DNA from 3 places in the Brevibacillus sp. FIR094 genome. Region 2 is predicted to be linked to each of the others. Evidence: riboswitches for the same ligand, from Rfam matches in the RefSeq annotation. Region 2 holds a riboswitch; each other region holds the start of a gene.
What was found. A riboswitch is a leader RNA that binds a small molecule or an ion and turns the genes downstream of it on or off. The one in region 2 is predicted to bind cyclic di-AMP.

Region 1 (7,353 bases), on a different contig from region 2:
CAGCCCCAAGACGGCTGAGTAATATTAGGCACAATGATAAATTATGGGAGGTATGGCGTTTGGCCATCTCTAACAAAAAAAAGCTGGAAGCAGAAATCAGCGAAGCATTCATAAAATTTCAACGCGATCTGATTGGACGAGGTCCACAGGAAGCGAAGACCTACATTGTCGGTGATATGGTCATCGTCAGGTTCAAAGGTGTTCTCACCGTCGAAGAAAAGCATCTGTCCAGTCACGATAAAGGCCGCCGCATCGTCAAAGAAATGCGCGAGGTTCTCCGTGAGATGTACAGCGAAGAATCGGAAGAAATCGTAGAAAAGCTGACAAGCTGCAAGGTACTATCGAGTCATAGTGACATCAGTACGAAAATGGGTGAACGGATCGAGGTTTATGTATTGGACAAGGACCTCGAAAAAATGTTGGGCTAATTTTACGAAGCACGGCTCCGCCTTCATTTGCAGGCGGAGCCTTTTCTATTCCTCTCTTACCCACTCATCTGTTCAGCCAACCAGCCGTAGCCTTTATACCCGGGCTGGCTCACGATAACGTGATTTGCCCCGAGCGCCTTGTATAGCATCGCGTTCCGATGCTCCTGCGTCATCACAAAAATCCGGCAGGTGCCCAGCTGCTTGAACAAGGTAACGAAGTCGCGCCCCTCCGCCCACTCATCGGGAAAAATGTAGACAGAATAGTAGAGTAGCAAGGATTCCTGATCGCGGTAGCATTCGTCAAATGAGATGGGCAAAAAACGCTGAATCGTCTTGTCTCCAGGCCCCGCTGTCAATGAAAAGGCACCGGGATTCCTTCCCCAAAAAGCAGGCAAACTGTCACAGCATAGTGTCTGGATAAAAGAAGTGAAAGCTTCCCCCTTGCCCATTACGAGATAATGCTTCATAGCACCGCCTCCCTTTCCCTTATTGGAGATCCTCAATGGACGAGATGTTCATGTACGAAGGAACCACGAGTCCGATTTTGGTTCCTTCGAGATTCGGACCCAAATCCTCGATTTGCCCACCAAATTTTTTCAAATAACTCGTATCTGTAGACGGCAGCCAAGCCGCAACCATCCCATCTACATCCCCAATGGCCACACCTGCCCACATCGGTCCAGTCTGGACCTGACTCAATTCGACTTCATACCCCAGCTTCTGCTCCAGCACATGCTCTACGACGTGCGAGCTGGCAATCTCGGAATCCCATGCTACATAAGCGAGCGTCAGCTTCTCTTTTTGGACAGGCTGTATGCCCTCCACCCATTTCGCTACTTTGGCTTCGTTGTTTTTTACCCATTCCGCAGCGGCCACTTCCGGATCTTTTCCGTCAATCATTTGGACCATGACTGACTCCATATCGGCTGGCTCCCACGAGAACTTATCCAGAAACTGATAGGCAGCAGGCTGATCCTCTTTCAGCCCTTTGCGCACGATGGTATGGATTTGTTCCGCTCCACCAAAGCCATTCTTCGGGTCCGCCAAATATTTCAGATCCATCTTTTTAAACATCCAATGCGGCGTCCAGCCCGTAATGATAATCGGTTCCTTGGCTTCGTACGCCTTGATCAAAGCTGCTGTCATCGCTGCATCGGAGCCTTCGACAAGCTGCCATTTATCCAAGCCATACAGGTTCATGACTTCCTCTGTCTTCACCATCGAGCCTGCTCCTGCGTCGATTCCGATGATTTTGTAGTCGAGCTTTTCTCCTAGCGCGTTGTCCGACATCTCAGAAGGAATAGGATCGATCACCGTTGCTGTCGGTACTTGTGTGTTTGTGTTTTGACTGGAGCAGCCTGCAAGCCAAGCTGTCGCTCCCATCATCACTGCCAGTAAAGCCGGAACCGTTTTGTTCATCATGTATTTCTCTCCTTTTTTCCTGCATGTTGAGTAAGTCGATCCAAGACGATAGCGATAATCACGATGGATAGCCCCGCCTCGAATCCTCTTCCTATATCCACTTGCGAAACGGCGCGATATACATCTGCACCCAAGCCTTTCGCCCCGATCATAGCCGCTATGACCACCATCGACAGGGCGAGCATGATGCACTGATTGACTCCCGCCAAGATCGTCGATTTCGCATACGGCAGTTGCACTTTCACAAGCTTTTGCCAGCCAGTTGCTCCAAAGGCGTCCGCTGCTTCCTCCATTTCCGCTGGGACCTGGCGTATACCTAAGTTCGTGAGACGCACGATTGGCGGCAAAGCAAAAATAACGGAGGCAATCACTCCCGGCACCTCGCCCAAGCCGAAGAAAAAGATCGCGGGAATCAAGTAAACGAACGCTGGCATTGTCTGCATCAAATCGAGTACTGGCGTGACCAGATTGCGAAACGTATCGTGTCTCGCGCAAAGAATGCCAACTGGAATCCCGATAGCGATCGAAATAATCGTGGAAGTGAGGACGAGTCCCAATGTCTCCATCGTTTCATCCCAGTACCCCAAGTTGTGAATGAAAGAAAGTCCGATAACCGTAAAGACCATGGACGCTCTCCCTGCAAAAACCCACGTAGCGGCCCCCAGCAGCAAGATAAGAATCAGCGAAGGTATCTCTGCCAAAACCGTGGAACAGTATGTCACCATCGTGGAAATGACGATAGACACTGGATCAAACAATACCCCCTTGTACTGGCCCAGCACCTCCACGAAGCCTTCCATCCATTGGCCAATCGGCAGCTTAGGCACGACGTCCATCACTCATCACCTCTGCTCTCTGGTGTTCTTGGACATTGACTTTGCCTACTAGCCCGCCTAGCACCGCTCCTTTTACGATGACACCCAGCAAACGCTGTTGCTCGCCCACTACCGCAATCGGAACGTGCAGGTCTGCCATCATCGGGAACAAACTGTGCAGACGTGCGTCAGGTGAAACAGTAGGGAGGTCGGTTTTCATAATCGTCTCCAGTGAATCTCCCGTACTGATCGCGAGTGATACGTCATACGCCGTAATCAAGCCGAGCAGTGTGCGCTTTTTGTCCACGACGTACAAGCTCGACACGCCGTTATCCATCATGAGTTGCAGCGCCACTCGCGCCCCTTTGTCAGGTGTGATTGCTTCTGCCCGTTTCATCACATTTTCAGCAACGAGCACCCTGGACAGGTCGGCATCCTCGACGAACTTCCGTACGAATTCATCCGCTGGGTCTGCCATGATTTCTTCTGGGCGACCGATCTGAATGATTTGCCCGTCTTTCATAAAGGCAATCCGATCTCCCAGCCGCAACGCCTCGTGCAAGTCATGCGTAATGAATAGGATCGTCTTTTTCATCGTCATCTGAAGCTCCAGCAGCTCATCCTGCATATCTTTTCGAATGAGCGGGTCCAGTGCACTGAACGCTTCGTCCATCAAGAGAATATCTGGATTATTAGCCAACGCCCGCGCCAATCCGACCCGCTGGCGCATCCCTCCGCTCAATTGATCCGGGTACGCATTTTCCCACTCGGTTAATCCAACGAGCGCGAGCGCTTCCCGTGCTTTTTCTAACCGGAGCTCTGGTGGTACTTGTTGAATCTCCAAACCGAACTCGACGTTTTCTCGTACCGTCCGCTGCGGAAACAGGGCGAAATTTTGGAAAACCATCCCGAGCTTCTTCCTCCGTACCTCGCGCAAAGCCGATGCCTTCATGTCCACGATCTCTTCCCCATCGATCTCGATGCTTCCGCTCGTTGGGTCAATCAGTCGATTACACAGTCGGATTAAGGTTGATTTGCCGCTGCCGGACAGGCCCATGATGACGAAGATTTCACCTTCCTCGACTTCAAAACTGACCTGATTAACCCCGATAGACTGGCCCGTTTGCTTGTAAATTTGTTCTTTTGTACGTCCTTCCGCCAGCAGCTTCAAGGCCAGCTCGGGCTGCTTGCCGAACACTTTTGTCAGTTGATGGACTTTCATTTTGGGCATGGTATCCCTCATCCTTCGTTTTTTCGTAAATGTAAAAAGCCCGCGAAATTTCCACACTTCAGCAAAACCAAGCAGGCACGCTTGATTTTTACTCGTGTTGAAAATCCGCAGGCTTACGTAATACCTGGCGTCCCTTTTCAGGACTCCCTGTACTCTGTCTTCCTGATTTCGATTGTCAGCGGTTTATGTCGTACCAACTGCCTCCCAGCGATCACACGTTGTTCGATAACGTCTGTATAGCGTAAGCTGCTCATCGGTATTTCCATAAAAAAATAGGCCGATCCATTCTTTTTCTCCAGAACAAAGGTCCCAAAGAAAAAGCCTGCATCGGCCTATCACACGCCCGCAAGGAATCCCCTTGTTGCGTATTATATGCCTAGACTTTATCCATCCATGACCTTCCCTGCTTTGGCCGACGAGGTTAGCTGACGGGTAGGATGGCAGAGAAGACATTTCCTCATCCCTCCTGATCACTCAGGATTAACCCCAAAAGATTGGTTCCCCCGCTTCCGAGAATCTCGGAACTAGGCCGTATGTGTTGTTTCTTGTTTGAGCTTGATTGTGATTTGAATTATACGCTCGCTTCCAGTTATTGTGAACGTTCGTTTAGCACGGTTTTAACCGGACTTTGTCTTTCTTTATGAATCGGATTGGATTAGCTCTCGGTTGCTCATTCGATTAAAGGATTAGTGCGTTATTCTCGCTCGCTGGTGGGGTGGGGAGGAAACAGGAGAAAACACTCAGATTCTTGGAACACCTGCGAGGGAGCATGAGGTGCCCGGCTCCGTGAAAAAAAGCGAAACCGCGTCCAAAGTTGACTGTTCAGGATGCGTCTCAGAGGTGAACGCTAACGGCAGTTTCTCTTTTTTTCACTACGCCTCGGTAGGTGTGTCCAAAGATCTTCGCTTATTTCTCCTGTTTCCTCTACGAGCTGTTGAGTTTCTACATGCTTTTTAAAAGACAGCTTGAATGCTGCTTTCAAGATGTAGTAAAAAGCTGCTTGGGAAGAAGAACATTTCCAGTCCTAGCGCCTCTGGAGCCCTACCAAGCGGAGAAATGAATGGCGGGGGTTTTAAGCTTTTATCACATACAAAATCGTTGTAACGTTTTCAGTTTTGAAGCGCTCCCGACATTCATTTCGGAGCGGACAATTTAACCCCATGCGGGGCGTAGGCCGAAGCGTAGACTGGAAATGGGCTTCTTCCTCTCCACCACAGCTATTCCTACCACAATAGTAAAAAGCTCCCGCCTCAACGAATCAGGCAGGAGCTTTCACTTGTACTGGTTCGTTGATTAAACGACGTCGTAGCCTTGATCTTCGATTGCTTCTTTTACTGCATCAAGAGTCAAGTTGGTCTCGTTGTAGGAAACCTCAACCTTCTTTTCAGACAGGTTTACTTTGCCTTCTGCACCCAGTTCTTTCAATGTGTTCTCGATGCGCGCTACGCATTTGTTGCAAGACATACCTTCTACGTTCAATGTAATATTTGTCATGATCAATCTCTCCTTATATTTTATGTTGTATAGGTAAGGCGGACATAGCCGCTTGTTACTGTTGTTACAGCTTCACTCGTTGCAATCTCAGTGCGTTGAGTACAACGGATACGGAGCTGAAGGCCATTGCGGCACCGGCAAGCCATGGAGCGAGGAGGCCGATTGCGGCAATCGGGATGCCCAAGGTGTTGTAGGCCAATGCCCAGAACAGGTTTTGCTTGATGTTGCGGATGGTGAGTTTGCTCATCTCGATGGCGTCTGCGACACTGGTCAGTTCGCCGCGCATCAGGGTAATATCGGCTGCTTCCATAGCCACATCTGTACCTGTACCGATTGCCATACCAACGTCAGCGGTAGCGAGTGCGGGAGCATCGTTGATACCATCGCCGACCATCGCGACTTTTTTGCCTTGTTCTTGCAGTTTTTTCACTTCTGCGGCTTTGCCTTCAGGCAGGACTTCTGCGATGACGTGATCGATTCCTGCTTCATGGGCAATGGCCTCAGCAGTTTGACGGTTGTCACCGGTCATCATGATCACAGTTAATCCCATTGCTTTCATGCGTTGAACAGCTTGCTTGGAGGTTGGCTTGATCGTATCCGCTACGGCAATCAAGCCAGCGAGCTTGCCTTCGACGACTGCGAGCATCGCCGTTTTACCGGAGCGCTCCAGTGCCAGCATGGTATCAGACACTGCTTGGTACGAAATTTGATGTTTTTCCAGCAATCGGCGGGTACCGACGAGTACTTCTTTGCCAGCGACGGTTGCCTGGATACCGAAACCAGGAATGGCTTCAAATGAACCTGTATCAGACAAGGTGATTCCTTTATCTGTAATTCCGCGAACGATGGCTTGAGCCAATGGGTGCTCGGAGTTTTTCTCAGCGGCACCGACCAGAGAGAGTAGCTCTTGTTCTTCGATATCCATGGCAATGACGTCTGTCAGCTCTGGCTCGCCTTTGGTTACAGTCCCTGTTTTATCGAGGACGATCGTATCCAGATGGTGAGCAGTCTCCAGATGCTCCCCGCCTTTGAACAGGATGCCCAACTCAGCTGCGCGTCCAGACCCTGCCATGATCGAGGTCGGTGTTGCCAAACCGAGGGCGCACGGGCAAGCGATTACGAGTACAGCAATTGCTTTCTCCAAAGCTTCACCGAAGTTGCCAGGTATAACGAAGAAGTACCAGATCAGGAAGGTAAGAATGGCAATCCCTACTACGATTGGGACAAAAATCCCCGAGATGCTGTCAGCTACGCGCTGAATCGGTGCTTTTGTTCCTTGTGCTTCTTCCACTACTTTAATGATTTGCGCCAGAGCCGTTTCTTTTCCGACTTTGGTTGCCTGGACCTTCAAAAAGCCGTTTTTGTTCAAAGTGGCGCCGATGACGGTATCGCCTGCGGCTTTATCCACCGGAATACTTTCGCCAGTCAGCATGGACTCATCAACTGCGGACTGTCCTTCCATGACGATGCCATCGACAGGTACTTTGTCGCCCGGTTTCACGTGAACGACGTCGCCCAGTCTCACTTCTTCTACAGGAATGGTCATTTCGACGCCATCCCGTATGACTACTGCTGTTTTTGCTTGCAAGCCCATCAGCTTGCGAATCGCTTCCGAAGAGCGTCCCTTTGCTTTCATCTCAAACAGTTTACCCAAGACGATCAACGTGATCAGTACCGCACTGGTCTCAAAGTATAGCTCCAGCATGTGTCCGCCATGAGCACCGATGGAGTTGATCGCGACCCATAAACTGTAGAAATAAGCAGCTGAGGTACCGAGAGCAACCAGCACATCCATGTTAGCACTCTTGTTGCGAAGGGCTTTGAAAGCTCCCACGTAAAACTGTGCTCCGATGATAAATTGTACCGGTGTTGCTAATGCGAGCTGTACCCACGGATTCATCAAGATTTCAGGCAACCAGATAAACGAGGTGAAGGAAAAGTGGCTCACCATCGACCATAGCAG
Region 2 (7,353 bases):
TCTACTCAGCAAAAACAGGAAAGAAACTGAATCGCAACGATTTGCATCGGATACAGGCTAAAAGTAGAAAAAAACGGCGGAAATAAATGGAGCATAAACAGCAAGGAGATTGACTTATGAAGCGTTGGAATATTATGTTAACAGGATTTGGAACAGTTGGACAGCAAGTAGCCAGACTGCTAGAGCAGCGACGGAACCGATACCGCGAGCTTTATCAAGCGGATGTCAGACTAGTGGGAGTCGTTCGTTCGGCTTCCGGTCTTTATGATGAGAACGGAATCGATTCAGGAAAATGGGCAGACTATGCTCATACAAAACAAGCAAGGAACCCATCGTGGAACGCGTTGGAATTTATCAAATCGGTTCAAGCGGATGTGCTCATCGAGGCTGGTCCATCTGAAAAAGAGGGAGGACCCGGTCTTACTTTTATTCGTTATGCATTGGAAAATGCTATACATGCAATCGCGATTTCAAAAGGCGCGCTTGTAGTCGATTATTCTGGCTTAGCCACTCTAGCCAAAAAACATGGCGTCGCGTTGAAAGTGAGTGGAGCAACAGCAGCAGCTCTGCCGACGATCGATCTATTGCAGTATAACTTGGCAGGCTGTGAAGTGAAACGAGTCGAAGGCATTTTTACGGGAACGACTAACTTCGTGCTCACAAAAATGATGGAGGAGGGGCTCACCTGTGGGGAGGCTGTCGAGCTCGCTCAGAAGATGGGGATTGCCGAACCGGATCCTTCTTACGATATCGATGGTTGGGATACAGCTTCGAAGCTCACGATCTTGGCAAACGCCGCTTTTGGCGCGCAAGTAAATCTGACCGATATCGCACGTGCAAGTATTCGCGAAATAACTTCGTTACAAATCGAGAGCTGGAAAAAGCATACGAAGATTCCCAAGCTGATCGGACGGATCCAAAAGGAAGCGAATGGCACGCTTTCTGTGGCAGTCGAGCTGTGTGCGGTGGATCTTACCCATCCATTTGCATCTGTATCAGGTACAACAAAAGCCATACGGGTAGAAACAGATGTCATGGGGGATTTATTAGTCGTTGGAGGAAAATCAGATCCTGTCGCGGCAGCAGCGGCTGCCTTAAAAGACCTTGAACATATCATTAGCAGATAGGCGAATTTGCATGTGCTTCCAATGTTCCTTAGGAATGAGCCGTTTACAACCGCGTGCATACTAGGGGTGCACCACAAAAAACGGCGAGGGGGCCATACGGATGAACCAATCGTCTGATGTCAATGCCGAGCTGCAGCAAGTATCTGCTTACCCAACCAAACAAAAAATGCATCAGAAGGACGTTGCTTTGGTAGATGAGCAGGATAGCGGCTGTTGTACCCCCAAAAAGCAGGCATCTGAAGCACAGCAAGAATAACGCCTACACGAAAAAGCCGGGTCTCAATTAAGAGACACCGGCTTTTCGTTTCGTGCCATGCGTTTTATCCGATAAATTCTTGTACCCAGTAGCCATTTGTGACGCCTACACCAATTTTTGTGAACGCTGGGTTCATAATGTTTTCGCGGTGGCCTTCACTGTTCATCCATTGTTGCATAACTTCTTGTGGACTTTGTTGACCCATGGCGATATTCTCACCTGCAGTCGAGTACTGAATGCCATACTGCTTCATCATGTCAAATGGGGAACCGTAAGTTGGGCTGTTGTGGTCAAAATAGTTGTTAGCAGACATATCTTGTGCTTTTGCCAACGCTACTTTGGACAAAGCTGCGTCCATTTGAACAGGCTTGAGACCTGCTTTGGCACGTTCTTGGTTCACCAAATCCGCGACTTGTTTCGCAAAATCACTAGTTTTTCCTTGTTCCACTTGAGTTGCTGGAGCGGCAGGCTGAGTGACGGTTTTGCTAGGTTGCGCTGGTGCAGTTTGAACTGGTGCTGGTTGAACTGGTGTTTGCTGTACTGGAGCTTGTTGTACAGGTGCTGGTTGAAAAGATCCTGGTTGAAGTGGGCATGGTTTTACAGGTGTAGCTTGCCCTTGTTGCATTGGCTGTACTGCTTGTGGCTGACCAGGGACAAAGCCTTGCTTTTGGAAAAAATTATAGAATTGTTGTGCATTTGGTGCTTTTTGGAATTGTCCCATATTTTGACCCACATTGAATTGGAATTGTCCGTTCTTCAATGGGCAGTTAGATGCTGCGGAAGCAGAAGAAGCAAAGCCTGTCAAAGCCAAGCCCAGACCAAGAGTCATCGCGATTGTAACAGAACCAAAACGTTTCATAAAACAAATCTCTCCTTTTTTTTGCCTACGAGGTTAGTTGTCGGATTCGGGTTGAGGAAACAACCCTACGCCAATTCGGCGATTCACCCCATGTGGAATTGCTCATCCACAAAAAAGTCCCCCGCACTTCCTTTTCAGAAAGTCTCGGCTTATTTCGTTTGGCATGAACAACGATATCAGACAATCCCAATCGAAATAAAGGAGTAATATATGGTAAAAAGCTAGAATCGTTGATAAATTAGGCTCATTTCGCTTCGTTTGATTGTTCCTTCCATGCGGTTAAGCCGCCTTCCAATGCATTTGCTTGAAAACCATGCTCACGAAGAAGAGCGGCAGCTTTTTGAGCTTTGTTACCTGTTGTACATACGGTAACAATCTGCACATTTTTCGCAAGTTTTTCGGTTTCTTCATCGAACGGCTTGTCCTGTTCTTTCATTAGAATATAGGGAACGTTTCGGGTCGATGCATTTTCGTGAACGAGGCTGCCGGTGGTAAATTTCTCGACGTCGCGTACGTCCAATAATAGTACAGGCACTTTCTTTTCAAGCATTTCTGATAATTGAATGGTTGTCAAAGTTTGATTTTGCAAATGAAATCCCTCCCACTGCTATTGTAACAGAGTATCGCCTTCCCAGTATAAGGGTGAACGGTTGCTTTTGTTGGACAACCATGGTAGAATGAGATTGCTACTTGAAAAATTGATACCTAATCATTCATCGAGGTGTTTGTATGCTGATGGATAACATTTTTGAATCCCCGATTCACACTGGCGCGGTCATCGGAGCCGCAAGGATGGAAGAGAGGAAGGGCTTTCATTGTTTTAGGTTTTCAAAAGGTTTAGTTTTTAATTTTGCAGTTCCGTCCTATGACATTCGCATATTTACTAAGTAGGTACAATTCACATATCATGAAGGCGTATCATAGCACATGATCTGGTATTCCTTCATGATATGTGAGCTTTATTTGCTTCGGTAAATATGACTAGCATATTCAAATTGAATTTTTGGAGGTTTTTTTAAATGCAAACGAACGGAACAGTAAAATGGTTTAACGCAGAAAAAGGTTTCGGTTTCATTCAAGTAGAAGGCGGAGACGATGTATTCGTTCACTTCAGCGCAATCCAAGGTGACGGTTTCAAAACTTTGGACGAAGGTCAAAAAGTTCAATTCAACATCGTTCAAGGCAACCGTGGCCCACAAGCTGAGAACGTAGTAAAACTGTAAGTCTCCTTTTAAAAGAAACTGTCCTTTCGAGGGCAGTTTTTTTGTCGTGGACGTAGAAGTAAAAAGGCGTTGGGATAGTCTCGAACGCCTTTTCCTGCATGCGAATAGATTAAAAAAGGAACTATGGCGTCTCACCATAATTCCTCATTTTCTTCCTGCAAAATAGTTAAATACAAGTTTCGATTTCGACAGTTTGTAATTGACTGTCAAGAACTGAAAGACCGACCACTTGACCGCCGCCGATAGAAGTACGGCCATAGGTGGTGAGAAGGACATTTCTGTTGTTTTCTGCTACGGTAAGGCGGACTTCATAGTGGAAAGAAGCGGGGACCAGCGCATTGAAAGCAGTCCGAGTATTCGCAGGGATAAATTGCGTGATGTCAAGCAAGGTGCTAACTGGATTCGTTTGCGTAACTGCGTTACCCCAGTTCAATACTTGCACACGTACTTCAACCTCTTCTGTGTTCAGATTTACCAGGTCGAGGTGAGCGGTGAGAGCAACAGCGAGGTTGTTTTGCAAAATACCAGTCGTTCTCACAGTATTTCTTTTTGGGCGTCTGTGACTTCTTTTTTCCGAAACACCTTGATCGTCGTCGTATTCGATTTCAGACATCCATGTTCACTCCATTCTTGTGTAATCTAGTGGGACAATAATACGATATTGTTTCTTGGCTTGATTTGTAACGGCGAACGTAAGGGGACGAGTAACTATTTTTGATAGAGGATGGTGGAGGTTTTGGGAGAAACGCCTGTATGCAACAACTAGACTATACAGCTCGATTTGATTGGGGATACGAAGGGGTGGAACAGGTCGGGGCAGCATCGGATATGATCGTCATTATCGATGTGCTCTCCTTCAGCACGTGTGTCGATATCGTAACGGGACGTGGAGGTATCGTCTATCCTTGTCAGGTAAAGGATGAGTCAGCTGTAGCATTCGCGAAACAAAAAGCAGCGTTGCTCGCTGGAAAACGCGGAGAACCAATTTCCCTTTCACCCGCCTGTCTGAAAACGGTTCCGATGGGAAGTAGAATGGTGTTACCCTCGCCAAACGGATCGACCTGTACCGTGTTGGCAAAGAAAACAGGTGCGAAGGTAATCGCTGCATGCTTACGAAATGCGCCATCTGTCGCCAAATACATACAGCAGCAGAAAGGAACCGTAACGGTCATCGCTTGCGGTGAACGGTGGGGAAATGGAGCATTGCGACCCGCTATGGAGGATATGATTGCGGCAGGTGCGCTGCTTCACGAATTGGAGGGGTATCGATTGTCACCAGAGGCCGAAATGGCGGTGGCAGCATTCCGATCCGCCCAAGTTTATCTTCTCGCTTACTTGCAGAAATGTGCAACTGGCCAAGAGCTGATCAGCAGGGGGTACCCGGAAGATGTCGCACTTGCAGCGGAGTGGAATCAGAGTAGCACGGTTCCAGTGCTTAACGATGATTTTGCTTACGAAGCTATTTAGTCTTTTCGCATAAAGAATCCCTCATTCGGTAACCATGGTTATGAACCACACATGAGAAAAACTGGACAGGGAGGATTCATATGGATGACAACAGCAAGTCCATCAACCAGTCAGAAGAAAATATCCTGACGAATCGCCAAGGCCATCCGATTACAGACAACCAGAACCTGCGGACCGTTGGAAATCGCGGGCCAACCGTCCTGGAGAATTACGACTTTCTGGAAAAAATCACACATTTTGATCGGGAGAAAACACCTGAGCGTGTCGTGCATAGCCGAGGAGCAGGAGCGCACGGCTATTTTGAAGCGTATGGAACCGCTGGTGATGAACCGATTTCTACGTACACAAGAGCAAAGCTGTTTTCGGAGCGGGGGAAAAAAACGCCTGTGTTTGTACGGTTTTCTACGGTCATTCATGGCACACATTCTCCCGAAACATTGCGTGATCCACGTGGGTTTGCGGTGAAGTTTTATACAGAGGACGGGAACTGGGATCTGGTTGGCAATAACCTCAAAGTTTTTTTCATTCGGGATGCGATGAAGTTTCCTGATCTTGTACATGCGTTCAAGCCTGATCCTGTCACAAACATTCAAGACGTGGAACGGATCTTTGACTTTATCTCGAACACGCCTGAGGCCATGCATATGATCACGTTTTTGTTCTCCCCGTGGGGAATACCAGCGAACTATCGGCAAATGCAAGGCTCTGGCGTAAACACGTACAAGTGGGTAAACCACGAAGGAAAAGCGGTCCTGGTCAAATACCATTGGCAGCCTTTAACGCAAGGAATTAAAAATTTGACACAAAAACAGGCGGAAGAGATTCAAGGGAAAAACTTTAATCATGCCACACAGGACTTGTACGAAGCGATTGAGCGAGGAGAATATCCGGAGTGGGAAATGTGCGTCCAGATCATGAGTGATGACGATCACCCAGAGCTCGATTTTGATCCGCTTGATCCAACGAAAATATGGCCCGAAGATAAATTTCCGTTTCTCCCTGTAGGCAAAATGGTACTGGACAAAAACCCGGATAACTATTTTGCTGAGGTCGAGCAAGCAGCATTTGGGACAGGTGTTTTAGTGGATGGGCTTGATTTTTCCGATGACAAGCTACTGCAAGGAAGGACCTTCTCCTACTCCGACACGCAGCGTTATCGGGTTGGTGCCAACTATTTGCAGCTTCCGGTCAACGCTCCCAAAAAGCATGTCGCTACCAACCAGGAAGGCGGTCAAATGCTGTACCATGTAGATCGAACGCAGCGACATATTAACTATGAGCCATCGACGATTGGCGGATTGCAGGAAGCCAAGCAAGCCGCTCCTGATCATCAGCCAGAAGTGGAAGGGAAGGTCGTTCGTCAAAAAATTGATCGCACCAACGATTTCAAACAGGCGGGAGAACGTTATCGCCTGATGGAAGACTGGGAAAGAGAAGACCTCATTGCCAATCTGACAGATGCACTCCTCTCCTGTGATCCTCGCATTCAAGAGAAAATGCTCGGTTACTTCTCGCAATGTGACCAAGAGTACGGCCAGCGTTTGAAAGCTGGAGTCGCAGAGGGCAATGGCGGAAATAGCGAAGAGATGGGCGGACCGATGGGCGCAACGAATCCCGGAGCGGCTGTCAAAGAAGCCGAAGAGAAATCCCGTCCGTCCAAGCCTTACTGATGAGCCGAGCGAACAACAAGACTGAATGAATAGTGGAGCTTTGCCGAATCCATGGTAAAGCTCTTTTTTGTATCCGGTTGCAATTTGACTTAACAATCAGTAGGCTAAAGCGTATGGGATCGATTTGCCAAAGGAGACGTCATTCATGTCAAAAGATAATAAAACACATCAACATATTGTAGAAGCAGCCTATCAATTATTCGCGGAGCATGGGATTGAGAAGACGAGCCTGACGATGATTGCTACAGAAGTAGGGATCACGAAGCCGGCGATCTACTATCACTTTGCATCAAAGGACGCACTTCTCGATTATTTATTTGATCAACTGTTTGGAAACTATACATTCTCTCATTTTTTCACGGTTACGGACTTTACAGCTGACAATTTCGCGGAACTCCTTATCGAAACTGGGTTGAAGCTATTGCCGAGCGAGGAAGAGGATTATGCCTTTTTACGTGTCTTCAATCAATTTCTGCTGTCTGTCAGTCAAAAAGAGAAGTACCGTGACAAGCTGCGTATGATGCAAGAAGATTTTTTGCAGGGCTTTACCTCCTTATTGGAACGAGGGATAGCGTTAGGTGTCGTCAGTCCTGACCGAGTCGTAGCAAAGGCTCATATTCTAGCACTCGTCGTTGATAATATCAGTAATTACATGCTGATGGGGATTGAGTTAGATCAGAGGGATATCTGGACTGAAACAGTGAGAAGCGTACTAAAGTAATCGAAAAAAACAGTAACGCAATTCGAGTTG
Region 3 (7,353 bases), on a different contig from region 2:
TATACCTTTTCGTCATCAATAAAGCTAGTCAAGACGATAACCTTACTGGATGGGCAGCTTTCACGAATACGCCGAGTCGCTTCCACACCGCCGATGCCTTCCATAACCAAATCCATCAAAACGACATCCGGGCGCAGCTCTTGCGTCATCCGCACCCCTTCTTCTCCACTGCCGGCCTCTGCTACGACTTCAATATCGTCCTCTGTAGACAAATAAGCAGCCAGACCCATCCGAACCATTTCGTGATCATCTACCAGTAGTACCCGAATCACCGAGCATTCACCCTTCCCGTTCCGTCTGTGACATTATAGGAATACGGACCTCAATTTGCGTCCCCTTCCCAATTGCCGAGTAAATCTCCATGGAGCCTCCGACCTCTGCTACGCGCTCTTGCATGCTGCGCAAACCGTATGACGTCATTTTCTCCCCATCCGGATCAAAACCAACACCATCATCCGATACTCGCAGGCGAACCTGCTCTTGCAGCGTAAACAGCTTCACTGTAATCTGGGTAGCTCTAGCATGCCGCAATGTATTGGACAAGGACTCCTGCAAAATACGAAACAAATGATCCTCAATTCCACTCGGCAAGCCTTCGACGTCTTCGATCTCCCAAGACAGCTGCATGGTATTTTTACGCGTCAGCTCATCTAAAAGTTCCAGAATGGCTTCCTTCAATGACTTGTTTTGTAACGTAGCCGGACGAAGATGCAAGAGCAATGCCCTCATCTCCGCTTGTGCAGCTGCTGCCATCTCTTCGACCAATTCAATCTGTTGTGCTGCACGTTGCGGATTTTTTTCTACAAGCCGTTTCATCGCCGCAGTCGTCATGGCGATGGCGAACAGCTGCTGACTGACTGCATCATGCAGTTCTCTCGCCAATCTCTGTCGCTCCTCTGTTACCGCTGCATGCTTCAATTGCTCTGCGAGAGCCGCATTGTGGTTCGACAGCCGCTGCAAAGATGCCACTTGCTCTTCCCATTGTGAAGCCAAGCGATTGATCTGCCATCCTAATTCGCCGACTTCATCGACGCCCAATTCAGGAACCCGATACGACAGCATCCCACGCCCAAGCTTCATGGCAGCTTCCCACAGTACACTGAGTCTCTTTTTCAACAAATTGCCGATGATATAGGAAATGATCAATGCCACTAAGACACCTGCAGGCAAAGAGACTACAAAAGCAGCAAGCTGAATCAAGCCCTCTGGATCAGCAGGCAGATTGATACCTATATATTCTTGAAGCCACCACACGAAGTTGCGGTCGCTAATCATTTCGTTGTACCACCGATGAATCCCGGGATGATCTTTCCATAAAAAGTATAGCCAAAAGAAGCAAATAAACGCGGCAGTAACTGCACTGACGGCCAGTAACATGCCATAGCGCACGTATTGCCACTGAATACTTGCCAATCGCTGTCGACGCATCCGCCAGTACCTCCTAGATGTACTTGACTTTTATATCGCCGACAAGCAGCGAGATATGCAAGTTTACTTTTTGCAACGCTTCATCATACTGATCTGAACGAATCTTAACGCTGCGATTGATACCTCCCTGACGGTGGCTTAGCACCTCCAGGTCACCTATACTCAACCCTGCCGTTACCGATACAGGAAGATCGACAGGTACATAAATTGTCACATCGCCTACCCAGCCCTCTACGACAAGAACCGCCTCATCCCGCATCAACACTGCCCGGGAAAGATCAATCACAACATCTCCGATTCCATGCCAGACATGTAAGTGATTCAATTCAAAACGCCCCGAGGTCAGGTGATAATCTCCAATCAGAGAACTGCGGGAATCTTTTGGCAACGTGTCGTCAGGTGATGAAGACATTCTTTCGTGATGTGGAATTTTGCCACCAACATGCTTCCATTTATTCCAGCTGTCTAGCCAAGGACGTTCCTCTGTTGAAACCTTCACGTCACTCGTAACACTCGCATCACTTGTCAAAATCGTCTCCGCAGCAGATGGGGTCCCCATATCGCCCACTGGTTGATTCATACGGTGATCTCGTCTGCTGTTCTTGCCCCGAATCAACTGAAACCCAAAATAAATAAACACGATTGGCACTGCAATCTGGAACAAATCATCAACCCCGACACCAAACCACATATCCATCGCGATGATGGTCCCCAGGGAGAATAGAATCCCTCCGCCAATTCGATTTTTCTGCCCCCACAAACGAAGGCCGAAATAAATAAGCACCATCGGCCACAAATCAAACAGACCGAACGAAATGATACCCAAACTGTCTAACAAAAGACCGATTCCCGTAAAAATAATCAGGATACCAGCCAACATTTTGTGCAAACGGGACAGTTTCACAAAAGTCTCCTCTCTCACGCCCCATGCTGATCGTTTTCACTTTGACCATTACGACATGTATAGATGAATGCAGGCGGAATGTTCAACAGGGTAAAGTCGATCTTGACCCAGGGAAAACGACCCTGCAACTCAGCTTGGAGTTGTAGCGAATATTGGAATGTAATAAATAGGCCCCCTGGCTTCAGTACAGATTGAACTTCGTCCAGAATTGCTGCCCGCAGCTCTAGTGGAAAATTGGCGAATGGCAGACCTGAGATAATGACATCTGCACCTGCAAGATTCTGCTCCTCCAAGTAAGACCTAAGTTTAGTCGCTTCCTCCCTGATAGGAAGATCGGGAAAACGTGATTGAAGCATAGAGCGAAAATGGGAATCTCGTTCCACAAGCACGTAATGTGTGCCGGGACGCAAGCGCTGATAGATCGTTTGGGTAAATGCCCCTGTGCCAGGTCCCAGCTCCAGGATCACATCGGTTGAAGCCCAATCGACGCTTTTCAACATTTGCTCACATAAAAAACGAGAGCTGGGGATGATACTACCGACGCGTCCAGGCTCAGCGATAAACCGCCGCAAAAAGACCAAGAAGTCCTGCAAGAATCGTACCTCCTAGGGGAAAAGCAGCCTGATGTACACAGGCTGCCGAATTGACACAATCTATTCTACACCTAGTCCCCCAGTTCCTGTCGAATTAGGATTGTACTGGTTTGGCTACCGGTGTTTTTACTTCATTAATGGATGCTTTGATGCTGGCAAGTTCTGCATCGAGATCATCCTTTTCCAGTTCAGTCAAAGCGTTCTCCCAAGCACGGTTCGTTTCGCGCCATTGTCCACTCATTTGCGCTTCTGCTTCCATGCGCATCACTTTTTCTTCCATGCGGGCGAAGCCACGGCCTGCAGACTGATTGCCGATACCGACAACTGCTTGATTGACTTGCTTTTGTGTACGAGCTACTTGTGCACGCGCCATCAGTGTGAACCTTTTCGCACGCATTTTATAGAACTCTTCCTTCAGCTCAGCCAGCTTCTCACGCATTTGCGAAGCTGCCTCGGATGCTGACAGGTAGAGACCTTCATATTCCGCTGCACGGCCTTCGTACTGCTTCTTGTCAGCGAGTGCTCGACGAGCCAATTCGTCTTCTCCCTCACTCAAGGCGAGCTTGACTTGACGATCGCGTTTTTCGATCAGAGCATTGGCTTCGTCCAATTGCTGACGGAATTTCTTTTCCAGTGCAACCTGACGGGCAACCGCTACTTCAACTTGTCCGATTTCTACTTCCATGTCACGCATATATTGATTCAGCATTACTACCGGATCTTCCATCGAATCCAATGCATCATTCACCGAAGCTACTGTCAGGTCACGCAAACGTTTAAAGATACTCATTATTTTTTCCTCCTCATCATATCACATCATATTGTTCATCCAAAAGACTCTTGCGACGTAGTGTTATTGTGGGCGTCTTCTTACGTTTCTCTCCCAAGTGTCCAGCGTATCTTCCTTTAATACTTTTTGGGCCCATTCACGCTCCCATGTAGGTGGAGCTTGCTTAGGTTCTTGACTGGGACGCAGTAAGCGATATCCCAGATAGATTACCCCAATGGCCAGAAGCGCGTGAAACAGTAGGTCAAGCTTGCCAATCAACATCAGGAACCCGAATAGGAAGACTAGGATTCCCCAAAAGCGTGAACCGGTTTGTCCCATAATCTTTTTGGCACCGTATATCATGATCACACCGGGAATGATGAACCCGAGCAAATCTCCGATATCGATACCCACCAGATCTAGAAGAACCAATCCACCGACTAGCAGCAGAACCAGCCCGAGTAGAACTTTGCCAGACCGTTCGCTCATTACTCGCTTACCTCCATTCGTTTTGCATGTGGTGCTTGTGGAACGTTATGCCCTTATTGTAGCCCTCGGTATAGGCTTCCCATAACGGGCGTGCGGTTGGTTTTTCCCTCCGTCCTTGGACGGAGACAATTTCCTGCCCTAATCGGACGAGCTGTCGCGCAACGCAGAACAAGCCTGCGCTGAAATACAACTTGCTCTGTCGAACGAAAACGTTACAGCATTTGACGGTATTTTTGTGACGAATATGTGAACGAATAGATGAAAAAGAAGGAAAAAAAGGACTGGCGTAGAATCTTCGTAAGAGTGCGTGTAAAAAAACATCGAAAAATAGCCGAATTCCGCTTGGCGGAAACGGGGGAACCACGTTTTTGGGGTGAATGGTTGCTACTCCTAGCAGCCTAGGGCGTCCTTTCGACCGAACCCTTCAGCTAACCTCGTAGGCTCACGAAGGGAGCAGTTTCTTTTGCGCAAGGTGGTTTTATCTTTATTTATGGCTGGAATGCTTGCTATGGGGGCAGGCGCTGCACAGGCTGCTGAGGAGAATTCTCTCAATGAAGTAGTCAGCGACTTGTACGGTACCCCTTACAAATCTTCCGGCTCGTCCAAAAAGGGCTTTGACTGCTCCGGTTTCACGCGCTACGTATTTGATGCGTTAGGTGTAGACCTGCCTCACAATTCTGCTTCCCAGTACGAATTAGGTACAGAGGTAGCCAGAAAAGATTTGCAGCCAGGAGATCTCGTATTCTTCAATACGAACGGTCGCAGCATTTCTCATGTGGGTATCTACATTGGAGACGGCACATTCGTGCACTCGGAATCTGGTCGTGGAGTCGTCAACACCAAGTTGAGCGATCCATACTACTGGAGCAAGCGTTATGTAGGCGCTAAGCGTCTCAGCGTTCCTGTTCTAGCAAAAGCAGAAACTCCGAAAAAGGAAAAAGCGGTGCAAGCTGCATCGTTGCCGGAAAAACCAGCTCAAAAATAGTCGTTCGGCAAAATAATAAAAAGCCAGGGACACAATGTCTCTGGCTTTTTCTGACGAAATTTAGTACCTGGTCTAAAGAGGTACCCTTACCTATTAGAACAACTTAATAACTTACGGGGGTTTCTTCCCCTGATCAGCTCAAAGCATGTTATGATAGACAAGACCCATTCTTTGAATGGTATTCCTTATTAATAGAAGTAACTGGGGGTTGTTCCGGTGAAAGATCACATTTTAATTGTCGATGACAATCTGGAGATTATTGAACTGCTAGAAGACATTTTGGAGAACGAGGGCTTCACCGTTTCCTCCGCAGAGAGCGGAGAAGATGCTCTCTCCCTGCTCAGCCAAGGAGAGCGACCAAATCTGATCCTTTTGGATATTATGATGCCCAACATGAGTGGCTACGAGCTCTGCTCTCAGATTCGCCGTGAGTGGGATTTGCCTATACTGTTTCTCAGTGCAAAAGGAAAAGCGGTAGATAAGGTAGTCGGCTTCGAAATCGGCGCAGACGATTACATCACGAAGCCTTTTGATACAGAAGAACTGCTCGCTCGCATTCGTGCCCACCTGCGTCGCTATGAGCGCATTCGCAAGCATACGGAAGAGCAGCCTGAGAAGGAAACAGCCTCTTCACCAATTACCGTTTTGAAATTCAAGGACCTAGAAATTCATAAAGAAACGTATTCCGTTTATGTATGTAATCAAAAGATTGAGCTCTCTACAAAAGAATTTCAACTGCTTACATTCCTCGCAGAAAATGCGGGAATCGTCTTTACACGAGAGCAAATTTATGACCGTGTCTGGGGATATGGTTATGGCTCGCTCAATACAGTGACCGTCCATATCAAAAACCTCCGTGAAAAGCTGGAAACAGAGCGTCAGTTCATTAAAACACAATGGGGGACAGGCTACGTATTTATCGGGGAGAAGCTTTAAATGAGCTTACGTAATAAAATTTTTCTCTCCTTCATTGCCTTGATTACACTCAACATCTTGTTGTTTAAATTTGTTTTTCAAGACATTATTGTCGCTCAACTCAAAAATGATCGGCATAATCAGTACCAGGCTGAGAAGGAAGCCGCAGAGAAGGTCATGCTCAATCAACTGCTTCTCGTCAGTAATTTCAAGGACCCAATCGAACGTTTGGAGCTTGAGAAGCAGTTGCCAGACGACGTGATGTACCGCATGCTCGTGAAGGATGCCAATGGAAATACCATCTACAGCAAAACATCACGCGCCTATAATTTGAAAATGCCTTCTCCCTCCTCATCAAACCGTGGCGATTCTTCCAAGCAAAGTGACCTCAAAGTAGTAGCTGAGTACCATTTTCAGCAGGAGCCACCGCGTACAGGGGAGATCGTTGTTTATTTCTACACAGATGATTACGACATGATGGCTACGACAGGGGTTTCCATGATGCTTTGGTTTATTTACGGAAGCATTAGTCTGGTGGGATTGGTTCTGCTCGCTTTGTTCGTTCGCTGGATATTACGGCCCGTAAACGAATTATCGCGCGTCACCCAAGAAATCCAGGAAGGGAAACGGCTTGTGACATTTACGTACCGCTCGCATGATGAGTTTGGACAACTCTTTCGATATTTCGGGGAAATGGTTGATGAGCTTCGCTTAGCGGAAGAAAGACAGGCCGAAATGATTGCTTCGATCGCCCACGATTTCCGCACACCTCTCACCACGATCAAAGGGTATGCCTCATATATCGGCTCCGGTCGTGTGACGGATATGACCAAAATACAGAAACAGATGAGCAAAATCGAGCTAAAAACGACGGACTTGGAAAAACTGCTAGATGAGTTGCAGGACTTCACCACCCAAAGCTCCGAAGTCCGACTCAACATAAATCGTATTCATGTCAGAAGCTTCTTGAGAGGAATCATTGAGGACTATTTGCCGAGGATCAAAGAAGCAGGCCTCACCTTTCAATGGAAGCTGCGTATCTCCAATGAACTACACATTGAAGCGGATGAGACCAAGCTGCGACGTGTCATGGAAAACTTGTTGAACAACGCCATTCACTACAACAAACCGGATGGCTCCATTTACCTTACATGTGATCAGCGAGAAGGACATGTCCTTTTTACTGTGATCGACAAAGGAGAAGGAATCGCCTCTGAAGACTTGCCAAAGATTTTCACCAAGTTTTATCGAGCGGAAAAATCACGAAATC

Region 1: linked by a shared signal. The riboswitch ahead of ACQ5DJ_RS21965 (quaternary amine ABC transporter ATP-binding protein) and the one ahead of ACQ5DJ_RS05460 (CAP domain-containing protein) in region 2 are both predicted to bind cyclic di-AMP.
Region 3: linked by a shared signal. The riboswitch ahead of ACQ5DJ_RS14885 (C40 family peptidase) and the one ahead of ACQ5DJ_RS05460 (CAP domain-containing protein) in region 2 are both predicted to bind cyclic di-AMP.

The regions. Positions count from the first base shown of each region.
Region 1 covers NZ_JBEAES010000028.1:41,949-49,301, forward strand. Annotated here, with positions in the region: gene ACQ5DJ_RS21945 (DUF2294 domain-containing protein) at 60-428, shown strand; gene ACQ5DJ_RS21950 (hypothetical protein) at 485-895, opposite strand; gene ACQ5DJ_RS21955 (glycine betaine ABC transporter substrate-binding protein) at 915-1,850, opposite strand; gene ACQ5DJ_RS21960 (ABC transporter permease) at 1,847-2,686, opposite strand; gene ACQ5DJ_RS21965 (quaternary amine ABC transporter ATP-binding protein) at 2,670-3,896, opposite strand; cyclic di-AMP (ydaO/yuaA leader) riboswitch at 4,291-4,437, opposite strand; gene ACQ5DJ_RS21970 (copper ion binding protein) at 5,190-5,390, opposite strand; gene ACQ5DJ_RS21975 (heavy metal translocating P-type ATPase) at 5,455-7,353, opposite strand, start outside.
Region 2 covers NZ_JBEAES010000005.1:38,690-46,042, forward strand. Annotated here, with positions in the region: gene def (peptide deformylase) at 1-86, shown strand, start outside; gene ACQ5DJ_RS05450 (homoserine dehydrogenase) at 117-1,127, shown strand; gene ACQ5DJ_RS05455 (hypothetical protein) at 1,228-1,383, shown strand; gene ACQ5DJ_RS05460 (CAP domain-containing protein) at 1,448-2,242, opposite strand; cyclic di-AMP (ydaO/yuaA leader) riboswitch at 2,250-2,402, opposite strand; gene ACQ5DJ_RS05465 (rhodanese-like domain-containing protein) at 2,487-2,831, opposite strand; gene ACQ5DJ_RS05470 (cold-shock protein) at 3,262-3,465, shown strand; gene ACQ5DJ_RS05475 (hypothetical protein) at 3,632-4,078, opposite strand; gene ACQ5DJ_RS05480 (2-phosphosulfolactate phosphatase) at 4,219-4,932, shown strand; gene ACQ5DJ_RS05485 (catalase) at 5,013-6,602, shown strand; gene ACQ5DJ_RS05490 (TetR/AcrR family transcriptional regulator) at 6,748-7,323, shown strand.
Region 3 covers NZ_JBEAES010000014.1:139,472-146,824, reverse strand. Annotated here, with positions in the region: gene ACQ5DJ_RS14915 (response regulator) at 1-272, opposite strand, end outside; gene ACQ5DJ_RS14910 (HAMP domain-containing sensor histidine kinase) at 280-1,428, opposite strand; gene liaF (cell wall-active antibiotics response protein LiaF) at 1,442-2,332, opposite strand; gene ACQ5DJ_RS14900 (class I SAM-dependent methyltransferase) at 2,347-2,925, opposite strand; gene ACQ5DJ_RS14895 (PspA/IM30 family protein) at 3,020-3,715, opposite strand; gene ACQ5DJ_RS14890 (LiaF transmembrane domain-containing protein) at 3,779-4,183, opposite strand; cyclic di-AMP (ydaO/yuaA leader) riboswitch at 4,503-4,642, shown strand; gene ACQ5DJ_RS14885 (C40 family peptidase) at 4,647-5,168, shown strand; gene ACQ5DJ_RS14880 (response regulator transcription factor) at 5,385-6,104, shown strand; gene ACQ5DJ_RS14875 (sensor histidine kinase) at 6,105-7,353, shown strand, end outside.